Immundisolibacter sp.: one gene and its partner. The protein of the gene in region 2 interacts with the protein of the main gene of each other region in a pairwise test. Links are inferred from orthologs where the notes say so. Each region holds a gene or a part of one and is shown on either strand. Other genes may lie near its edges.

Evidence for each region.
Region 1: the proteins of minD (region 2) and H5U26_RS11680 interact in binary tests that used the Bacillus subtilis proteins (3 or more experiments, as listed by UniProt). The link is inferred for Immundisolibacter sp. from one-to-one orthologs.

The regions. Positions count from the first base shown.
Region 1 is NZ_JACIZD010000012.1:299-9,926, reverse strand. Bases 1,388-4,387 are described here. They hold H5U26_RS11680 (polysaccharide biosynthesis tyrosine autokinase), read right to left. Parts: upstream 3,326-4,387; coding sequence 2,450-3,325; downstream 1,388-2,449. Other genes in these bases: epsF (chain length determinant protein EpsF), read right to left, coding at 3,322-4,387; xrtB (exosortase B), read right to left, coding at 1,563-2,444; H5U26_RS11690 (nucleotidyltransferase domain-containing protein), read right to left, coding at 1,388-1,558. Also shown: gmd (GDP-mannose 4,6-dehydratase), read right to left, coding at 1-363; epsI (exosortase-associated protein EpsI, B-type), read right to left, coding at 436-1,116; more of H5U26_RS11690, read right to left, coding at 1,247-1,387; more of epsF, read right to left, coding at 4,388-4,677; H5U26_RS11670 (polysaccharide biosynthesis/export family protein), read right to left, coding at 4,689-5,465; XrtB/PEP-CTERM-associated polysaccharide biosynthesis outer membrane protein EpsL, read right to left, coding at 5,521-6,684; H5U26_RS11660 (undecaprenyl-phosphate glucose phosphotransferase), read right to left, coding at 6,734-8,224; H5U26_RS11655 (EpsD family peptidyl-prolyl cis-trans isomerase), read right to left, coding at 8,269-9,255. UniProt on the Bacillus subtilis protein: May be involved in the regulation of capsular polysaccharide biosynthesis. Autophosphorylates in vitro. Phosphorylates and activates in vitro two UDP-glucose dehydrogenases, YwqF and TuaD, as well as the DNA-binding proteins Ssb and SsbB.
Region 2 is NZ_JACIZD010000017.1:24,275-33,715, forward strand. The notes cover bases 2,744-5,556. They hold minD (septum site-determining protein MinD), read left to right. Parts: upstream 2,744-3,651; coding sequence 3,652-4,461; downstream 4,462-5,556. Other genes in these bases: minC (septum site-determining protein MinC), read left to right, coding at 2,744-3,462; minE (cell division topological specificity factor MinE), read left to right, coding at 4,458-4,733; H5U26_RS13310 (arylesterase), read right to left, coding at 4,758-5,387; H5U26_RS13315 (ABC transporter ATP-binding protein), read left to right, coding at 5,395-5,556. Outside these bases: H5U26_RS13285 (adenosylmethionine--8-amino-7-oxononanoate transaminase), read left to right, coding at 1-936; pgi (glucose-6-phosphate isomerase), read left to right, coding at 1,014-2,603; more of minC, read left to right, coding at 2,716-2,743; more of H5U26_RS13315, read left to right, coding at 5,557-6,060; H5U26_RS13320 (FtsX-like permease family protein), read left to right, coding at 6,053-8,539; H5U26_RS13325 (sigma-54 dependent transcriptional regulator), read right to left, coding at 8,601-9,441. UniProt on the Bacillus subtilis protein: ATPase required for the correct placement of the division site. Cell division inhibitors MinC and MinD act in concert to form an inhibitor capable of blocking formation of the polar Z ring septums.

The DNA of each region.
Region 1 (9,628 bases), on a different replicon or contig from region 2:
CAGGATGCGGATGGCTTCCAGCAGGCGCAGCACGCCGATGGCGTCGGAGTTGGCGGTGTATTCGGGCTCCTCGAAGCTGACCGCGACGTGGCTTTGCGCGGCCAGGTTGTAGATTTCGTCCGGCTGCACCTGCTGGATGATGCGCACCAGGCTGGACGAGTCAGTCATGTCCCCGTAGTGCAGGACGAAGTGGCGGTTGTCGACGTGCGGGTCCTGGTACAGGTGGTCGATGCGGTCGGTGTTGAACAGGGACGTGCGGCGCTTGATGCCGTGCACGATGTAGCCCTTCTTGAGCAGGAATTCGGCGAGGTAGGCGCCGTCCTGGCCGGTGATGCCGGTGATGAGGGCGATTTTTTTTGACATGGTGTTGCGGCCTTCTGGTCGGTCGATTCCGGCATTGCCGGGGGTGGGGGGGTGTGCAGCCCTGCCGCGTGCCTATTGCAGGCCGGACAGGCGCTTGCGGGTTTCGGGCGGCACGGCCGCGAGCAGGTCCTGCAGGAACCGTGCCTGCTGGGCGAATGCGCGCTCGTCGTCGGGGTCAATGGTCGAGGCCCGCACCAGCATGCCGTCCGGTATCTGGCCGCGGAATCCGTAGCGCATCTGTGCCAGCTTGCCCTGCAGGCTGCCGATGATGGCGCGGTCGCCGACCATGACCCAGTAGGTCACCGGTTCGTGGCGCGGCCCGAACTGGGTCGTGAGCCGGCGGATGGGAATTTCGCCCCACGGGGTCGGCAGGCTGGCGTTTACCGTGCTCAGAAGCTGCGCGCCCTGCGCCGGGTAGCAGACTTCCGGCCGGTGCACTTGCAGGTCGTCTTCCTGGTTGTCGCCGTAGGCGATGGACAGCATGACGCGCACGCCTTCCCCGTTCACGTAACTGCGCATGAGGACCTGGCTGTAGATGCGGTCGATGGTTTCCTGCTGGCGTGGATCGACGATCTGGACTTGCTGCTTCTGTTCCGTCCAGGCGCCGAACTGGCGCGGGATGGCGCTTTCCAGTTGGAACGTGTCGGCGCCGGCGACCATGCGCGTCGGCTTCATGGCGTAGGCCAGGCCGGCGGCGGCCAGCATGCAGATGCCGATCAGTACGGTACGCAGGTTAGGGTTGGCTGTTGTCATGACGATAGGGGGAATTCGGGGATGCTGCCGGTGTCAGGGATTGGTCGCTGGCTGCGCATGGGCAAATTCCTGGACCCGGCCCCAAACGGCCAGCAGTTCGCCAGCGCGGCCGGCAACGTTGCGTGAAGACTCATAGCTGCACCCCACTTTGGCGGGCGACCTGGTAAATGGGTAGCTCGATGCCGGCGTTGACCGGGCGCACCACGAGGTCGATTTTTTCGTCCTCGAATTCCGGACTTTCCGTGAGGGCCACCAGCGCATCCAGCTTGCGATCCACGATCAGGGCGGCATCGGCAAGGTTGGTCTCGACGTAGACATCGTAATCGCCTCCACGCTGCTCATCGTCGACCCGCGACCCGAACAGCCACACCCGCGCATCGGCACCAAAACACTGCCGCACGGTGTCTTTGAGCCGACGAACCTGGGCGTGGCTAAGACGCATGGGGCTAGCCTTTGACGCGCCGCGGCTCGCGCAGTCCGGGCAGCAGACCCAGCAGCGCGTCCAGCGCCAGCAACATCGCCAGCGCGAACAGGTACAGCGAGATGCCGGCCAGGCCGTGCAGGTAACCCTGGGCGGCGGCATCGCCCATGTGGAAGGTGATCAGCGCCAGGGTCACCACGCGCAGCGTGTTGGCCAGGAAGGCGATCGGCACGATGGCGAGCACCAGCAGGCCCAGCCGCAGGCGGTTCTTGTAGCCCATCAGGTACAGGTAGAACAGGCCGACGGCGGCCAGCGAATAGATTGAATGCATGCCGGAACAGGCATCCGCCACCAGCAGTTGGTACGGCCCCAGATGCAGCACCACGCCGGCCCGCGCGATGGGATAGCCGGCCGCGAACAGTATCTGCGCGGCCAGTGCCGAGGCGTGCTGCTTCAGCGGCCCGGTGACGGCGTCCACCAGAAAGCCCGGCAGCGGGATCAGAAAAATCAGAAAAAACAGCGGAAACCACAGGCGCCGCACCGCAGCCGGGCCCACCAGCGCCAGCAGGCAGCCGATCAGCACCGGTATGGCCGAGCCGATTTCGAAGATCAGGATGTCCTGCGAGCGGCCGACGGCGTACAGCAACAGGCCGGGCAGCAGCCACAGCCAGCCGGCGAGCGGGCGGGGTTGCGTCGCCGCCGAGAAGGCATCGCGGCAGGACCATGCCAGCCACAGCACCACGGCCAGTATCAGCGGCCCATGGGCCTGATCCTCGGACTGCCACAGGCCGGTGGCCAGGCCATACACGGTCGGCCCATACAGCACGGCCAGGCCGAGCAGCACCGGCCAGGCGGCGAGCCAGCGCGGTCCGGAATGCGCAATTGACGTGGGATGCACGGCTGCCATGTGGTTCAACCCCGGTTCATGACCACACCCAGCACCGGAATGCCCGTGGCGGCCAGGGTCTGCGTGAGGGTGTCGAGGCCGGTTAGGCTGGTGTGGTTGCGGCGGGCCACCAGCAGTGCGGCGCGGGCCGCGGCGGCGATGTAGTACGCATCGCCGCCGGGTCCGGTCGGCGGGGTGTCCAGAATCACCAGATCGAAGCGGTCCGCCACGTCGCTCAGGAAGGTCTGCAGGGCCGGACGGGCCAGCAGTTCCGTGGCATTGGGCGGCACCGGGCCGGACGGCAACACGGCCAGGCCGCTGAAACCGGGTAGCGGCGTGATGAAAGCGGCACAGCCTCGCCCGGCGAGCAGGTCCGACAGGCCGCCGCCGCCCACGACGGATCGAAACAGTGTGTGCTGGCTGGGCCGGCGCAGGTCGGCATCCACCAGCAGTGTGCGCAGCCCGAGTTCGGCAAAGGACACGGCAAGGTTGGCGGCCAGTGTGCTGCGGCCGTCGCCGTCCTGCGGGCTGAGCACGGCCAGGGCCGGGTGGCCCTCGGCGCGACCGACCCCCGCCAGGCTCAGGCGCATGCGCAGGGCGCGCAGCTGCTCCGCCTGATGGCCGAACGGCTGCGCCAGCGCGTACAGGGTGGGGTCGGTGGCGGCGCTGCCGGGCTTCCATGGGTAGCCGAACTGCTCGGCGAGGGCCGAATCCAGATCGGCTCCGCTGAGCAGACCCAGCGCCTGCGCAGCCTCACCAAAGCGCACGGCATGTTGCTTTTGGTACTCAGCGATGCGGGTCAGGTCCGTTGAGGCCAGCTTGCCCTCTTGCACCAGGAGTGCGCCGATGCGATCGGCCGCCGGCGGCGCCGGCTCGTGTCCGGCGGTCGTGTCCGGTTTCATGCCGGTCCCTCCAGTACGCCCAGCACGGGCAGGTTCAGGCGCTGCTCCAGCATGCGCGGGCCGCGCACCTTGGGCATCAGCAGTTCCAGCAGCAGGGCCGCGCCCACGCCCAGCAGTCCGCCCAGAAACACACCGATTGCCAGGTTCAGCTTTGGCTTGGGACTGCTGCGCTGGGTGGGTACGACCGCCGGTGTCAAAACCGCGACGTTGGTATCCGAGACGCGGCTTTGCAGCAAACTTTCGTTGTAGCGCTGGGCGGCCACGTCGTAGGCGGCCTGTGCGCTCATCACGTCGCGCTCCAGGGTCGGTATCTGGTCGCGCGCCTCCTTGAAGGCGAGCACCTTGGCGCGCTGGGCGTCGAGCTCCTTGCGCAGTGCCTCGACACGGCTGTGGGCGATGTCGGCTTCGTTGGCGACGCTGCGCGTGAGCCGGTCGAGCGCCGTGGCCAGCCGCCCGCGCACGCTGGCCACCTCGGCCTCGGCGCGCTGCAGTTGCGGATGGTTGGCGCCGTACTGTTTCTGCAACTGGACCAGATCGGCCTCGCGCCGGGCCAGGTCGACCTTGAGGCTCTGCAGGTAGCTGTCGGTGGAGAATTCGCGCAGGCTCTCGATGCTGCCGCCGCCCTTGCGGATGCGCGTCAGTTCCTGCTGGCGGGTCTCGGCGTCGTGCATCAGGCCCTCGGCCTGCACCAGTTGCGAGCTGAGCTCGTTCAGGCGGGCGGTTTCGATGTCCAGCCGCTCGTCGCTGGCCACGATGCCGCGCTCGCGCTGGAAGGCCGACAGCCGCGCCTGCGCCTCCTCCAGACGCTGACGCAGGGCGGTCAGTTGCGAGTCCAGCCACGCGCTGTCGCGGCGGGCCGGATCGACGCTCAGTTCCAGGTTGGTCTCGATGTACGCGTCGGCAAAGGCATTGGCCAGGGCGGCCGCGAACCGCGGATCCGTGCCGCGGTAGGTAAGGTTAACCACCCGGCTGTCGGGGGTCGGCTTCAGGGTCAGGTCATTGCGCAGGACGTCCGCCAGCCAGTGGCGGATGGAGCCCTTGCCGTCGGTGGCGTCCTGCCACAGCTCGCGTGCGGTTGCCTGTTCCGCCAGCTTGAGCTTGTCGACCACCTTGAGTGCCACGTTCTGACTCTGAATGATGTCGAACTGGGTGGCCATGTAGCTTGGCGCCATCTGCACCGACAGCATCGGCGCCTGCTGGTCGCGAAAGGTGATCAGCAGCGCGGTGGTGGCGTCGTACTTGTCGGGCAGCTTCAGGGTAACGCCCAGCGCCGCCAGCACGGTGGCGGCCAGGGCGCCGAGCACCACGTATCGGCGCGCCCACAAAATCAACAGAAAATCCTGGATGTTCATGGCTCTGCTTCTCAGAACAGCCGTTCGCGAACGACGATGATGTCACCGGCCTGCAGCGGCTGGTCGAAATCGGCGTCGATTTCGCTCACCGTGCCGTCGGCCGCCTGGCGACGGATGCGGATGCCGCGGTCGGTGCCGCGCGGCGAGATGCTGCCGCCCAGTGCCAGACCCTGCTGCACGGTCATGTGGCGATCCAGCGGATAGGCACCGGGGCGCTGCACCTCGCCGAACACGTAGATCATCTCTGCCTTGGGTACGTAGATGACCTCGCCACCGCGCAGCACCGGGTTGGCGCCGGCGCCGTCTGCCAGGGTCGTGCGCAGGTCGATCTCCTGCCGGTGGCCATCAGCAGTGACCAGCACCACTTTTTCGCTGCCGCTCTGCGCCACGCCGCCGGCCTGTGCCACGGCCTCCACCAGCGTGAGTTGGCGGTCCATGGGATAGCGGCCCGGCCGGTTGATGTAGCCCAGCACCGATACCAGGCGGCTCTGGTACTGATCCACCAGCACGCTGATTTGCGGGTCGCTGACGTAATCGCCCTGCTGCAGGGCCTTGGTGATGGTCGCCTCGGCCTCGCGCTCGGTCAGACCGGCCACGGTCACGGCCCCGGCCAGCGGCACCTTGACCTTGCCCTCCGGCCCGACGCGGCTTTTGACGGCCAGGTCCGGGTGCTCGAACACGGTGATCTGCAGCACGTCGCCGGGGCCGATCTGGTAATCGGCCGCCAGCGCGCCGCCGGCCGCTACCGCCAGCAGCATGCCGCTGATTGTCCTGAGCCATCGCTTCATCGTTGATTTTCCTGAGTTTTCCAAGTCTGCCGGCGCCGATTGTGACAGCGCCGTGTTACAGGTTGACCTGCACCGAGAAATTGAATGAGTTGGCGTCATAGTCGTTGCCGGGACGGTCCGAACTGCGCTGGCTGTGGCTGTAACCGGCGCTGAGCGTCACCAGCGTCCGCGGCGTGTAGCTGGCGCTGAGTCCGTAGGACAGGATGTTTTCCTTCGGCTGCGTGGCGCCCACAAACAGGCCGGAATCCTCGTACTGGCGGTGGGTGTAGCCAGTGTTGGCCCGCAGGACGATGCGGTCGGTGGGCGCCCAGACCGGCCTGAAGGAGAAACCGGTGGTGGTTACGGAGCTCGAGAACAGGTCGTCCAGCGATTCCAGGCGCCGGTAGGCATTCAGGTCCAGCATCAGCTTGGGTGACCACATGTAGCGGGCGCTCAGATCACCGGAAGGACCTGAATAGTCCCGGAATTCAAGGTTGTTGGAGCGCCGCCAGGAATAGCCCAGGCGCCCGTCAAGCGACGTGAAGCCGCCCTGCCAGGTGAAGGTGACGACGCCTTCCTGCTGCAGGTAGCCATCGTCGGTCAGGCTGAAGGGACCGACATCCCGCTTCGGAAAACGGCCATCTTCCCGACGGTACTGCAAGCCGAGCCGGTTTCCGAGCGGCGTGCGGCGGGACACGCCCAGCAGCCAGTGGCTGCCGCGAAAGTTGGACGCCTCACGACTCTCGAGTCCGTGCGTGGTGGTGCGAATGCCGGTTCCGGCCCGCAGCTCGATCTCGGGCGTGATCAGGTAGCCAAGATCGAGCGTGCCATGCGCGGTATCGACCGGGTCCTTTACCGGCTCACGGAAGTTTTCGAAGCTGCCAAGCTGGCGCTGGAAGCCCGCATCCACGGTGCCGGTCAGGCTGCGGCCGGCGGCCATGTTCCAGCGCGCACGGGTGTCGTAGCCGGTGTTGTCCAGATACGAGAAGCGCTGAAAGGACTGGTCGAGCGCCTGCAGGCTGGCGGTGACTTGCTGGCGGCCGGGCTGCCAGTCCAGTCCCAGGCCGGCGAAGGCGGTGCGCATCCAGTCGGAGCGGCTCGATTCGCCGAGCGCCAGTTCTTCGTCCACGTCGTCGGACAGGCGAAACAGGTTGTCCTCGTAGGCCGACGCGATGCCGGCGAACGGCGTCAGGAAATCGCCCTCGCCCGCCCGCGCCAACGCCGGCAGCAGACCACACAACAGCAAGCTTCCGATACCCCCCGTCAGACCGCCGATTCGGCGCATGACCTCAATACGCATGCGCATCCCTGAACACCAGGGCCGCCGTGCGCAGCATGATGCGCAGGTCCAGACGCAACGACCAGCGGCGCAGGTATTCGAGGTCGTACTCGACCCGCGAGCGCATCTTGTCGAGCGTGTCGGTTTCGCCACGCAGGCCGTTGACCTGCGCCCAGCCGGTGATGCCGGGCTTGACCTTGTGGCGGTGCATGTAGCCGGAGATCAGGCGCCGGTAGTGCTCGTTGTGGGCGACGGCGTGCGGACGCGGCCCGACCACACTCATGCGGCCCTGCAGGACGTTGATGAACTGCGGCAGCTCGTCCAGGGACGTGCGTCGCAGCACGCGGCCCAGCGGCGTGATGCGGTCATCGTCACGGCGCGCCTGCGGAACGTTGGGTCCGTCTTCGCACACGGTCATGGTGCGGAACTTGTAGATGCGGATTTCCTCGCCGCCGAAGCCGTAACGACGCTGCCTGAACAGCACCGGCCCCGGCGAACCGAGCTTGACGCCGATGGCGATGGCGATCATCAAGGGGCTCAGAGCCAGCAGCGCCAGGGTGGCGAACACGATGTCGCTGGCCCGCTTGACTACGGCGTTGACCCCGTAATACGGCGTTTCCCATACACCCATGACCGGTATGCCACCCACCTGGTCGACCCGCGCCTGCAGCAGGTCGACGAAGTGCATGTCCGGCACGAAATAGACCGAGGCAGTGGTGTCGCGCAGGCCATCGAGCAGTGCCTCCACGCGCGGGTCGCCGCGCATGGGCAGGGCGATGTAGACCAGGTCGACCTTGTGCTCGCGCACAAAATCCGCCGTCTGCGCCAGACGACCCAGCAGCGCATCCGAGCTGGGCAGACCCAGCCGGGCGGCACTGCGGTCGTCGAAGAAGCCCTTGAAATCGACGCCGCCATCTTCGGCGTCCTGCAGCGCGCGACGCAGTGCCAGCGAGACGTTGGTAAACGCCACTGCCACGGCACTGCGCTGGCTGCCACGGGTCAGGTACAGCAGCAGCGCGCGGGTCACGGAGTGATACAGGATCATCACGACCGGGGTGACCAACAGCCACAGTTCCGCCAACGGCGGCGAAAAGTGCTCGGTCACGCCAGTGGCTACGGCCATGATGATCAGCAGGCCGACCACCGACATCCACGAGCCGATGATGCAGCCGACCAACGCCCACTCGCCGCCGCGTCGCCAAGGCTGGCCATGCGCCACGTCGCGAAACAGCGAAAACACCACCAGTGCGGCGGCGGTTGCTGCGGCCCGTTCGATGAGGGTGATGTCCAGACCCAGCCAGCGCGCTCCCAGCAGCAGGATGATCACTGTCACCAGGGGGTCCAGCAGGCGCAGCACCAACACGGCCAGCGCCACCCGCTGGTCGAGGATCTCCGGGGTGCGAATGAGGCGCACGTGCTGGCTGGCCGCCATCGGGGCCAGGTCCGCGCTACCCAGCTTGTCGTCGACCACCGAATTCAAAATGCCGTACCGGGATTGCATGACATGACGGGGTATCGCGCAGATGACATGCGACAGGTGCCGGCCTAACGCAAGCCCTTCAGGCCCTGGCCAATGCCGTCGTCGTCGTTGTCCTCCTGCTCGGAGTCCACGGCCGGCGCTGGCTGCGTCTGCGGGGCCGGCACGGCGCCTTCGGCCGGTGTCGGTGGCTGATCGGCAAACTCGCCCAGCCATTTGATGTCAGCCTGTTCACGCAGGTGTTTGACTTCCTGTTCGCCCAGCGCCTGGCGTCGCTCGTTCAGCAGCGTCTGGCGGATGGAGTCCTTGGCCTGTTCCAGGGTGATCGGGGCATCGCGCGCCTCGACCAGGAAGCTGACGGTCGATTCGGTGGCCGAACCGACCATGATGGCCTGGCCGGGCTTGAGGGTCTGCAGGCGCTCCAGAATCGGCTCCGGCACCTGCTCGGAGGGCAGCGTGCGAATCGACACGCGCACCTTGGCGCCGCGCTCCTGCAGCCACTTGACCAGGCTCTCGGCGGTCACTTCGCCCTTGCCGTAGGCATCGAGTTCTTCCCGCGGCACCGTGTTGTCGGTGGCCACCTGACGCATCAGGAACAGCTTGCGCTGCGCGTACTTCAGTGGGTGCTCGTCGTAGTACTTGCGAATTTCGTCGTCGGTGGGTGGCACGGCCTGAGCCATGACGCGCTCCAGGTGCGCCTGCGCCAGCAGCTGCTGACGACTCTCCTCCAGCGCCAGCATGACGGCCGGATCGCGGTCGAGCTTCTGTGCCAGGGCGCGCTCGAGCAGCAGCTGACGGGTCACCAGTTGATCCGCCGCCTGGCGCTTGAGCGCCACAGGATCCGGCGCCTGGGCAGCACCTGGCAGACGCGCCAGGAGGTAGTTGAGCTGATGCACGGTGACATCCTCACCGTTTACCGTCGCCACCGCCTGCCCGGCCTTGTCGGCGATCTCATCCTGCCCGCCGCCACACCCGGTGAGCCCGGCGATCAGCGCGCCGGTCACGACGAGGCGCTTCAACAACGCAATGCCGACTTGCGAACGGGCATCGCCCATGTGTCTACCGGGTGCTGCTGTGGTGCGGTGTTTCATGTGTATTGGTTGAGCAAAAAATGAGCCAGATGCTTGTGGGTGCTTATGGAGCATGGGGACTATACAAGCGGATCGCGCACCGCCAAGCTGCAAAAGTGCGTGTTTTTACTGCAGCCGGAGGCCGCGCAGTCTGATGGCGGTGCATGACGAGACCTTTACAGGTCCCGAAACATTTGTGACAGCGCGGCGCATCAGATTCGCGGGGGGGCGCCGGTGTGGGAGGCCCGCCTCGGGCCGAATGTCTCGCCACGACATTTCGCGGCGAGGGCGCCGCTCCCACAGTCGAGCCCCTGTGGGAGGCCCGCCTCGGGCCGAACGGGTCGCCACGACGATTCGC
Region 2 (9,441 bases):
TCCCGCGTCATCAACCTGCGCGGCGCCTACCACGGTGAGACGCTGGGCGCGCTGGGAATCGGCGACGTCGGCCTGTACCGCGACGCCTACGCCGAGCTGCTGCGCGCGCCAATCACCGCGCCTTCTCCCGACGCCTACGAGCGCGAGCCCGGCGAGAGCTGGGCTGAGGTGGCGCAGCGGCGCCTGGCCGACATGCAGGCGCTGCTCGAAGCCCACGCGCACGAGGTCTGCGCGGTCATCGTCGAGCCGCTGGTGCAGTGCGCCGGCGGCATGCGCATGCACCACCCGGCCTACCTGACCGGCCTGCGGGCGCTGTGCGACCGCTACCGGGTGCATCTGATCGCCGACGAGATCGCGGTCGGCTTCGGGCGCACCGGCACGCTGTTTGCCTGCGAGCAGGCCGGCATCGCGCCGGATTTTCTGTGCCTGTCCAAGGGCCTGACCGGCGGCTACCTGCCGCTGGCGGTAGTGCTGACCACGGATGCCGTGTACCAGGCCTTCTACGCCGACTACGCCAGCCAGCGCGCCTTTTTGCACTCGCACAGCTACAGCGGCAATCCGCTCGGCTGCGCGGCGGCGCTGGCCACGCTGGACATCTTCGCCAGCGAACCGGTGCTCGAGCGCAACCGCGCGTTGGCGGCGGCCATGGCGCGCGAGACGGCGCATCTGGTGGACCATCCGCACGTAGCCGAAGTGCGCCAGACCGGCATGATCCTGGCCATCGAGCTGGTGCAGGACAAGGCCAGCCGCCGGCCGTATCCGTGGCAGGAACGCCGCGGCCTGCGCGTCTATCAGCATGGCCTGAGCGAGGGCGTGCTGCTGCGGCCGCTCGGCAACGTCGTCTACTTCATGCCGCCATACGTCATCACCGAGGACGAAATCGTCCTGCTGGCGCGGGTGGCCTGCGCCGGCATCGATCTTGCTGTTCGGCAGTAGTCGATGGCAGGCCGCCACACGCTGGCAATCCGGCCGCGCTAAAACACCCCGCACCCAATCGTTCACCGGGATTCGCCATGACACACGCCCAATTCTCATCCGCCTGGCAGACCGTTGCCGCCGCCCAAATCCGCCTGGCGGGCTGCCGCATGACCGAGCTGTTCGCCGCCGATCCGCAGCGCGTGGCGCGCTACACGCTGGGCGTGGCCGGCCTGCACGTGGATCTGTCCAAGCATCTGCTGGACGATGCTGCCCTGGCCGCGCTGCTGGCGCTGGCGGAGGCGGCCGAATTGCCGCGCTGGCGCACGGCGCTGTTTGCCGGTGAGCCGATCAACAACAGCGAGGGCCGCCCGGCCCTGCACACGGCCCTGCGCGATGCCTCGCCGGAACCGATTGTGGTCGACGGACAGGACATCAAGCCCGGCGTGGCCGCCATGCACCGGCAGATCGCGGATCTGGCCGACGCGGTGCGCAGCGGGCGGCGCGTCGGCGCCAGCGGCCAGCGTTTCACGCAGGTGGTGAACCTGGGTATCGGCGGCTCGTATTGGGGTCCGGCGCTGGCGCTGGAAGCCCTGCATGAACTCGCCACGCCGGACATGCGCATCGATTTCGTCTCCAACGTCGACCCGGCGCCGCTCAAGCGCGTGCTGGCGCAATGCGAGCCGGAACGCACGCTGTTTCTGGTGTCCTCCAAGAGCTTTGGCACCACCGAGACGCTCTACAACTATCAGACGGCGCGCGCCTTCATGGCCGGGCAGCTGGCCGAGGGGGTCGACCGCCATTTCATCGCCGTCACCGCCAATTCGGACAAGGCGCGGGCGTTGGGATTTGCGCAGGATGCGATCGTCACCTTTCCCGAGTGGGTCGGCGGGCGCTATTCGCTGTGGTCGGCGATCGGCCTGCCGGCGGCCATCGGCTTGGGCGCGGACCGCTTCGCGCAGCTGCTCGAAGGCGCCGCGGCCATGGACCGGCACTTCCTGACCGCCCCGCCGGCGCACAACCTGCCGCTGCTGCTGGGCCTGCTGGACGTCTGGTACGCCAGTTTCTGGGGCTTTGGCAGCCGCGCGCTGTTGCCCTATGACCAGGGGCTGCGCCTGTTGCCGACCTACGTGCAGCAGCTGGCGATGGAAAGCGACGGCAAGGGCGTGGACCGCGACGGCCAGCCGCTCGACTATCCCACCTGTCCGGTCGTCTGGGGTGGCAACGGCAACGACGGCGAGCACACCTTCTACCAGTTGCTGCACCAGGGTCCGGCCACCATTCCGGCCGAATTCGTGGTGTGCACCCGGCCCGATGCGGACCTGCCCGGCCACCGCCGGCGGCTGGTCGCACAGTGCCTGGCGCAGGCCGAAGCGCTGCTCACCGGCTTTGATGCACCTGACAAGCCGCATGCCCGCTGCCCCGGCAACCGGCCGAGCACAATGTTCCTGCTGCCGGACATGACGCCGCAGCTGCTGGGCGCGCTGCTGGCCTGCCACGAGCACCGCACCTTCACCAGTGGAGTGCTGTGGCGGGTCAATCCGTTCGATCAGTTCGGCGTGGAGCTGGGCAAGCGCCTGGCCGGCACACTGGAGCGGGAGCTGGGCGGGCAGGGCGTGCCCGGCGCCGCGCACGATGCTTCCACCGCCGCGCTGCTGGACAGCGCCCGCGGCCGGCTCGGCAGCTAGCCGGTTGCCGGCCGCGCTGGCGGGTTGTTGGCGCGAGGCGCCCGCCGCGGCCGCTGCTTCTGCTAAGGTAGCCGGGCCGTCGACACGCGGCGCATTCCAACCCGATTTTTCAATGGCCGCGAGTCCACCGTTCCGACTCAAGGGCAGCCTGGTGACGCTGTCCATACTGAAGCCGCTGAGCACCGATTTGTCCGCAATCGACGCCGGCCTGGCCGCCAAGGTGGCGCAGGCGCCGGCGCTGTTCGACCGCGCGCCGCTGTTGCTGGACCTGGCCGATCTGGCCGAGCCGCAGGCCCTGGACCTGGCCGGTCTGCGCGCGCTGGTGGCACGGCTGGGCTTCGTGCCGGTCGCGGTGCGCGGCGGCGGCGACACGGTGGCCAGTGCCGCCGCGGCACTGGGCCTTGGCGTGCTGGGCGAAGGTCGCCTGCCGCCGGACGCCGAGCCGGCACCACCACCGGCCCAGGAAGAACCGCCGCCACCATCCGCCACCGCGAACGCTGCAGCCGGGCCGGACGCGGCAGCCCCGATCGCCCCCGCGCCGACGCGGCTCATCACCCAGACCGTGCGCTCGGGACAGCAGGTGTACTCGCGCGGTGACCTGATCGTGCTGGCCGGCGTCAGCCCCGGCGCGGAGCTGCTGGCCGACGGCCACATTCATGTTTACGGCCCGCTGCGTGGGCGGGCGCTGGCGGGGCTTCGCGGCAACACGCAGGCGCGCATCTACTGCCGCGCGCTGGAGGCCGAGCTGATCGCCGTCGCTGGCTGTTTTCAGGTGGCCGAGGACATTGACCCGGCCCTGCGCGGGCGCCCGGCGCAGGTGTTCCTCGATGGCGAGGATCTGGTCACCGCGCCCTTGTAAGGGAAACGTTGATTTATTCAGCGTTTCCCGCAGCGCAGGGACGCGCTGCCAAGATCAGTGGCTGTAAGCTGCTGATCTTGTGAGCCATCGGAAAACCACGCTTTTCCGATGGCGGGCGCTGAGAAATCCAGGATGGATTTATTCAGCGCTTCCCAAGGGCGCAACGCTAGGCATACAGAGGATAAAAACTTGGCACGCATCATCGTCACCACCTCCGGCAAGGGAGGGGTCGGCAAGACCACCACCAGCGCCGCCTTCGGCACCGGCCTGGCCCTGCGCGGGCACAAGACCGTGGTCATCGACTTCGACGTCGGCCTGCGCAACCTGGACCTCATCATGGGCGTCGAGCGGCGCGTGGTGTATGACTTCGTGAACGTCATCCACGGCGAGGCGCAGCTGAACCAGGCGCTGATCCGCGACAAGCGGGTCGATGGCCTGGCCATCCTGGCCGCCTCGCAGACCCGCGACAAGGACGCCCTGACCCTGGACGGCGTGCAGCGGGTGCTGGACGAGCTGGCCAAGGAGTTCGACTACATCGTCTGCGACTCGCCGGCCGGCATCGAGAAAGGCGCGCACCTGGCCATGTACTTCGCCGACGAGGCGATCGTGGTCACCAATCCGGAGGTGTCCTCGGTGCGTGACTCGGACCGCATCCTGGGCCTGCTGGCCAGCAAGACGCGGGCCGCCGAGCAGGGCGGGCGGGTGCGCGAGCACCTGGTGGTGACGCGCTACTCGCCAAAGCGCGTCGGCAAGGGCGAGATGCTCAGCCTGGACGACGTGGGCGAGATTCTGGGTATACCGCTGCTGGGCGTGATTCCGGAGTCGCCCAGCGTGCTGGCGGCGTCCAACGCCGGCACACCGGTGATCCTGGATCAGACCAGCGACGCCGCGCAGGCGTACGCCGACACCGTGGCGCGTTTCCTGGGCGAGGAGAAACCGCTGCGCTTCATCACCGAGGAGCGCGGCCTGCTGCGGCGCCTTTTCGGAGCACGCGCGTGAGAGTCCTCGATTTCCTGCGCAACGGGCGCAACAAGGGCAGTGCCTCGATGGCCAAGGAACGGCTGCAGATCGTGGTCGCCCACCAGCGGCGCGAAGCCGGCCGGCCGCCGTATTTCGCCAGCCTGCAGCGCGACCTGCTGGAGGTGGTGCGCCGCTATGTGACCGTCGACGACAGCGCGGTCAAGGTGGATGTGGAGCACCTGGGCGACTGCGACATCCTGGAGCTGAACATCACCCTGCCGGACCAGCCGACGGCGGGCGCGCGCGGCTGAGCGCGCCCATCCGGCGCGGGCGGATCAGGGCGCCTTGCCGGCCGGGGTCAGATCCGGCAGGCCGAAGGCGCCCTGCAGCCATTGCGCAACATGGTCTGCGATCGGCCCCTGGGCCGCGGCGGTGGGGTGGATGCCGTCTTCCTGGAACATGGCCGGGTCGGCGGCGACCGGTTCGAGCAGGAAATCCAGCAGCGGGACATCCGCCTCGCGCGCCACTTCGTGGAACAGATCACGGAACTGGCGCGTGTAGATGGGGCCAAAGTTGGGCGGAATCTGCATGCCGATCAGGCCCACCCGCGCGCCGGCCGCCTGCGCGACGTCGACCATGGCGCGCAGGTTGGCAGCGGTGGCGTTCAGCGGCTGACCGCGCAGGGCGTCGTTGGCGCCCAGCTCGATCAGCACCAGCACCGGGCGGTGGCTGTCCAGCAGCGCCGGCAGCCGGGCCAGCCCGCCGGCGCTGGTGTCGCCACTGATGGCGGCATTGACCAGGGTCCACGGCAGCTTTTGTTCGCGCAGCGCAGCGGCCAGCCGGGCCGGCCAGGCGGCGCCGTCCGGCAGTCCGTAGCCGGCGCTCAGGCTGTCGCCCAGCACCAGGATCGATCCGGCCGGCAGGGGCGTGGCCGCCCGCGAGCAGCCGGCCAACAACAGGAGCAAGACGCAGGTGATACGCGCCCAGGGAGTCGCCAAGTGGGTTACCTCGCCGCAGGGGAGGCTGGACATCTTACAGCCCGTCGATCTGGCGATTGCGGACGGTGAACGCTGCGCCATCGTCGGCCCGTCCGGCAGCGGCAAGACCACGCTGCTGGCCTTGCTGGCGGGACTGGACGTGCCCAGCGCCGGGCGCTTGTGGCTGGCCGACGCCGAACTGACGGCCCTGGACGAGGACGCCCGCGCCGCGCTGCGCCGCGAGCAGGTCGGCTTCGTGTTCCAGAACTTCCAGCTGCTGGGCAACCTCACGGCGCTCGACAACGTGGCGCTGCCGCTGGAGCTGCGCGGCCAGCGCGATGCCCGCGAGCGTGCCCGCCGGATGCTGGAGCAGGTCGGCCTGGCCCAGCGGGCGCGACACTATCCACCCACCCTGTCCGGCGGCGAGCAGCAGCGGGTGGCGCTGGCGCGGGCCTTCGTCGGCCAGCCACGGGTGCTGTTCGCCGACGAGCCGACCGGCAGCCTGGACCGTGCCAGCGCGCAAGCGGTGCTGGAACTGATGTTCGACCTGAACCGCGCCGCCGGCACCACGCTGGTGGTGGTCACGCACGACGAGGCGCTGGCCGCGCGCGTCGACCGGCGCCTGACACTCGACGCCGGGCGGCTGACCGAACATGACTGAGCTGGGCACCGCCGGCCGCCTGCTGCGCGGCGAATTGCGCCGGCCCGATCCGCTGCTGCTGGCCATGCTGCTGGCGGTGGCGGTGGGCGTGGCGGCGCTGACCAGCGTCAGCGGTTTTGCGCAGCGCGTGCAGGCGGCCATCGACGCGCGCGCCGCGACCCTGCTCGGCGGCTCGGTGCGGATCGCCGCCCAGCGCGATTTGCGGCCGGTCGCCGCCAGCCTGCCGTCCGCCCTGCGGCCGGCCACGACGGTGCTGGAGCTGCCCACCATGGCGGCGGCCGGCGAGCGCCTGCGCCTGGTGGAGCTCAAGGCCGTGGACGCCGCCTACCCGCTGCTGGGCGAGCTGCTGATCGCCGGTCAGGGGGCGCGGCGCGCGCCGGCGCCCGGCACGGTGTGGGTGGAGCCGGTGTTGCTGGCGCAGCTGGGCATCGAGGTGGGTGATCGGATCGAACTCGGCTACAGCGCGTTTACGGTGGCGGGCGTCATCGCCGACGAACCGGACCGCGTGGCCGGCGCCTTCAGCATCGGTCCGCGGGTGCTGATGAACCTGGACGATCTGCCGGCTACGCGCCTGGTGTCGCCGCAAAGCCGGGTGCGCAGCCGACTGCTCTACGACCCGCCGCCGACGAAGGCTGCTCGCCTGGTGTCGGCGCTCGAGGCCGAACTGCCGCCCCACACAAGCGTCGAAACGGCCGACGAGGGCCTCGACGAGACACGCAACATGACCCGCCAGGCAGCCGATTTTCTGCGCCTGGTGGCCCTGGCCGGCGTCGTGCTGGCGGCGGCGGCGGTGGTGCTGTCGGCGTCCAATCTCACCGAAAAACGCCTGCCGGCGGCGGCGACACTGAAAGCGCTCGGCGCCAGCCGGCGGCTGGTGCTGCTGACCTATGCCGGGCTGGTGGCCGCCGTCGCGTTGCTGGGTGGCTTGTCCGGTGCAGCGGCCGGCAGCGTTCTGGAACGGCTGCTGCCCATCCTGCTCAGCGGCCTGGTGCCCGCCGACCTGCCGCCGGCCGATGTGCGCATGCTGCCGATAGCCGTACTGCTGGCACTGCTGGTGGCGCTGGCCGTGGCCGCGCCGCCGCTGCTGCGCCTGGGCGCGACGCCGCCCGCGGCGGTGCTGCGCGCGCCTGCGCAGGGCGAGGTCGAGCGCGGCTTTGCGCGCACCGAGGGCGCCGGCCTGGTACTGGCCTTGTTGCTGTGCGGCGCCGTCTATGCGTGGCTCAGCGGCAGCGTCCAGCGCGGCCTGCTGGCCATCGGTGTGCTGCTCAGTGCCGCGCTGCTGTTCGGCGTCGGCGCGCGGGTGCTGGCGCGGGCGGCGCGGCGCCTGTCGCATCGCGGGCCGTTTGCCTGGCGCTATGCGGCGGCCGCCTTCGGACGGGCACCGGCCCATACCGTGCTGGCGGTGGCGGCGCTCGGCTTTGGCGTGCTTGCCATCCTGACCCCGGCGCTGGTGCAGACCGACCTGCTGCGCCAGTGGCAGATGCGCGTGCCGCCGGGGGCGCCCAATCGCTTCCTGATCGACGTCCAGCCGGACCAGCGGGACACGGTGGCCCAGCTGCTGGCCACGGGCGGGGCCCGCGACGTCGACCTGCGGCCGATGGTGCGGGCGCGCCTGACCGCCATCGACGGCAAGCCCCCGCCGGCGCCGCAAAACGAACGGGCGCGGCGCTTTCTGGAGCGCGAGAACAACCTCACGTGGCGCGCCGATCCGGAGCCCGGCAATCGCTTGGTGGCCGGCGAATGGTGGAACGCGGCGGCGCCCGAACCGCAAATCTCGCTGGAACAGGAATGGGCGGCGGCGCTGGGCGTGGCCCTGGGCGACACGCTCACGTTCGAGGTCAGCGGTCAGCAGGTGACCGGCACCGTCACCAGCCTGCGCGAGGTCAACTGGGAGAGCCTGCGCAGCAATTTCTTCGTCGTGTTCTCGCCCGGCGCGCTGGACGCCCTGCCGGCGACCTACGTCACCAGCTACCGCATCGATCCGGCCCAGGCCGACGCCCTGCTGCGCACGCTGGTGCAGCGCTTCCCGAACCTGACCGTGATCGACCTGGACGCGATGACTGCCACCCTGCAGGGCCTGGTCGCGCAGTTGTCCCGCGCCACCGGTTTTCTGGCCGGCTTCACGCTGCTGGCGGGCCTGGCCGTGCTGCTGGCGGCGGTGCTGGCCGAGCGAACCCGATTGCTGAGCGAAGCGGCCGTGCTGCGCACGCTGGGCGCCAGCCGCCGCCAGCTGGGCGCGGTCTACAACCTGCGCTTTGCGTTACTGGGCGGCGCGGCGGCCTTGCTGGGCAGCGGCGCGGCAGTGGTGGCGGGTGCCCTGGCGTGCGCCCATTACCTTGAAGTTCCCTACCAGCCGAACGCCGGCGCACTGCTGGGCGCGCTCCTGCTGGCCACGGCGCTGGTGACATTGACCGGCCGCCTGGGCGCGCGCCGCGTGCTGGCCACGCCGCCGGCGCAAAGCCTGCGCGCCGGCCCTTGAGGCGGGCGGCGCGGCTGAACCGGGCTGGGCAGAGTTTGCTGTGGGCCCTGGTTGGTCGCCACTACGTTTCCGGGCGGCGTGACGGCGCGTACGGCAACATGCCCAAACGATGCAGGCGCTCGCGCAGCACGTTGCGGCTGATGCCCAGCGCCTGCGCGGTGCGCACCTGATTGCTGCGATGGTACTCATAGGCGGTGCGGATGACCGTCTGCTCAACCTCGGCGTATAGATCGGGAACGCCCTGTTCAAGCAGTTCGACTATGACCTGCTGCAGATTCGCCCCACCCGCGCTGGCGCCGTGCACGTCGGGCGACTGGGGCCGCTCGGGCAGATAGACGTCTTGGGCGCGGATGGTCGGACCGGGGCACACCAGCAGGGTGTGGTGAAGGACGTTTTCGAGTTCGCGGATGTTGCCCGGCCACGGGTGGCTCAGCAGTCGCTGCATGGCAGGCGGCGAGACGCTGGGGACGCCGTGGCCCAGGCGACCGCCGTACATGGCCAGAAAATGCTCGACCAGCGGCGGGATATCGCCCGGCCGCTCGCGCAGTGGCCGCAGGCGCACGTCGGCGACGCTCAAACGGTAATAGAGATCGGCGCGGAAATGACCCGCCTCGACGGCATGTTTCAGATCCACGTTGGTGGCGGCGATCAGCCGAAAGTCGACCGCCGTCGGCGTGCGCGCGCCAACCGGCACCACCTCGCGCTCCTGCAGCACGCGCAGCAGCTTGACCTGCGCCGCGGCCGGCAGGTCGCCGATTTCGTCCAGAAACAGCGTGCCGCCGTCGGCGGTCTCGAACCAGCCCTCGCGATCCCGGTCGGCGCCGGTGAAGGCGCCTTTGCGGTGTCCGAACAGCTCGGAGTCGAGCAAGGATTCGTTCAGGGCGGCGCAGTTGACGGCCACG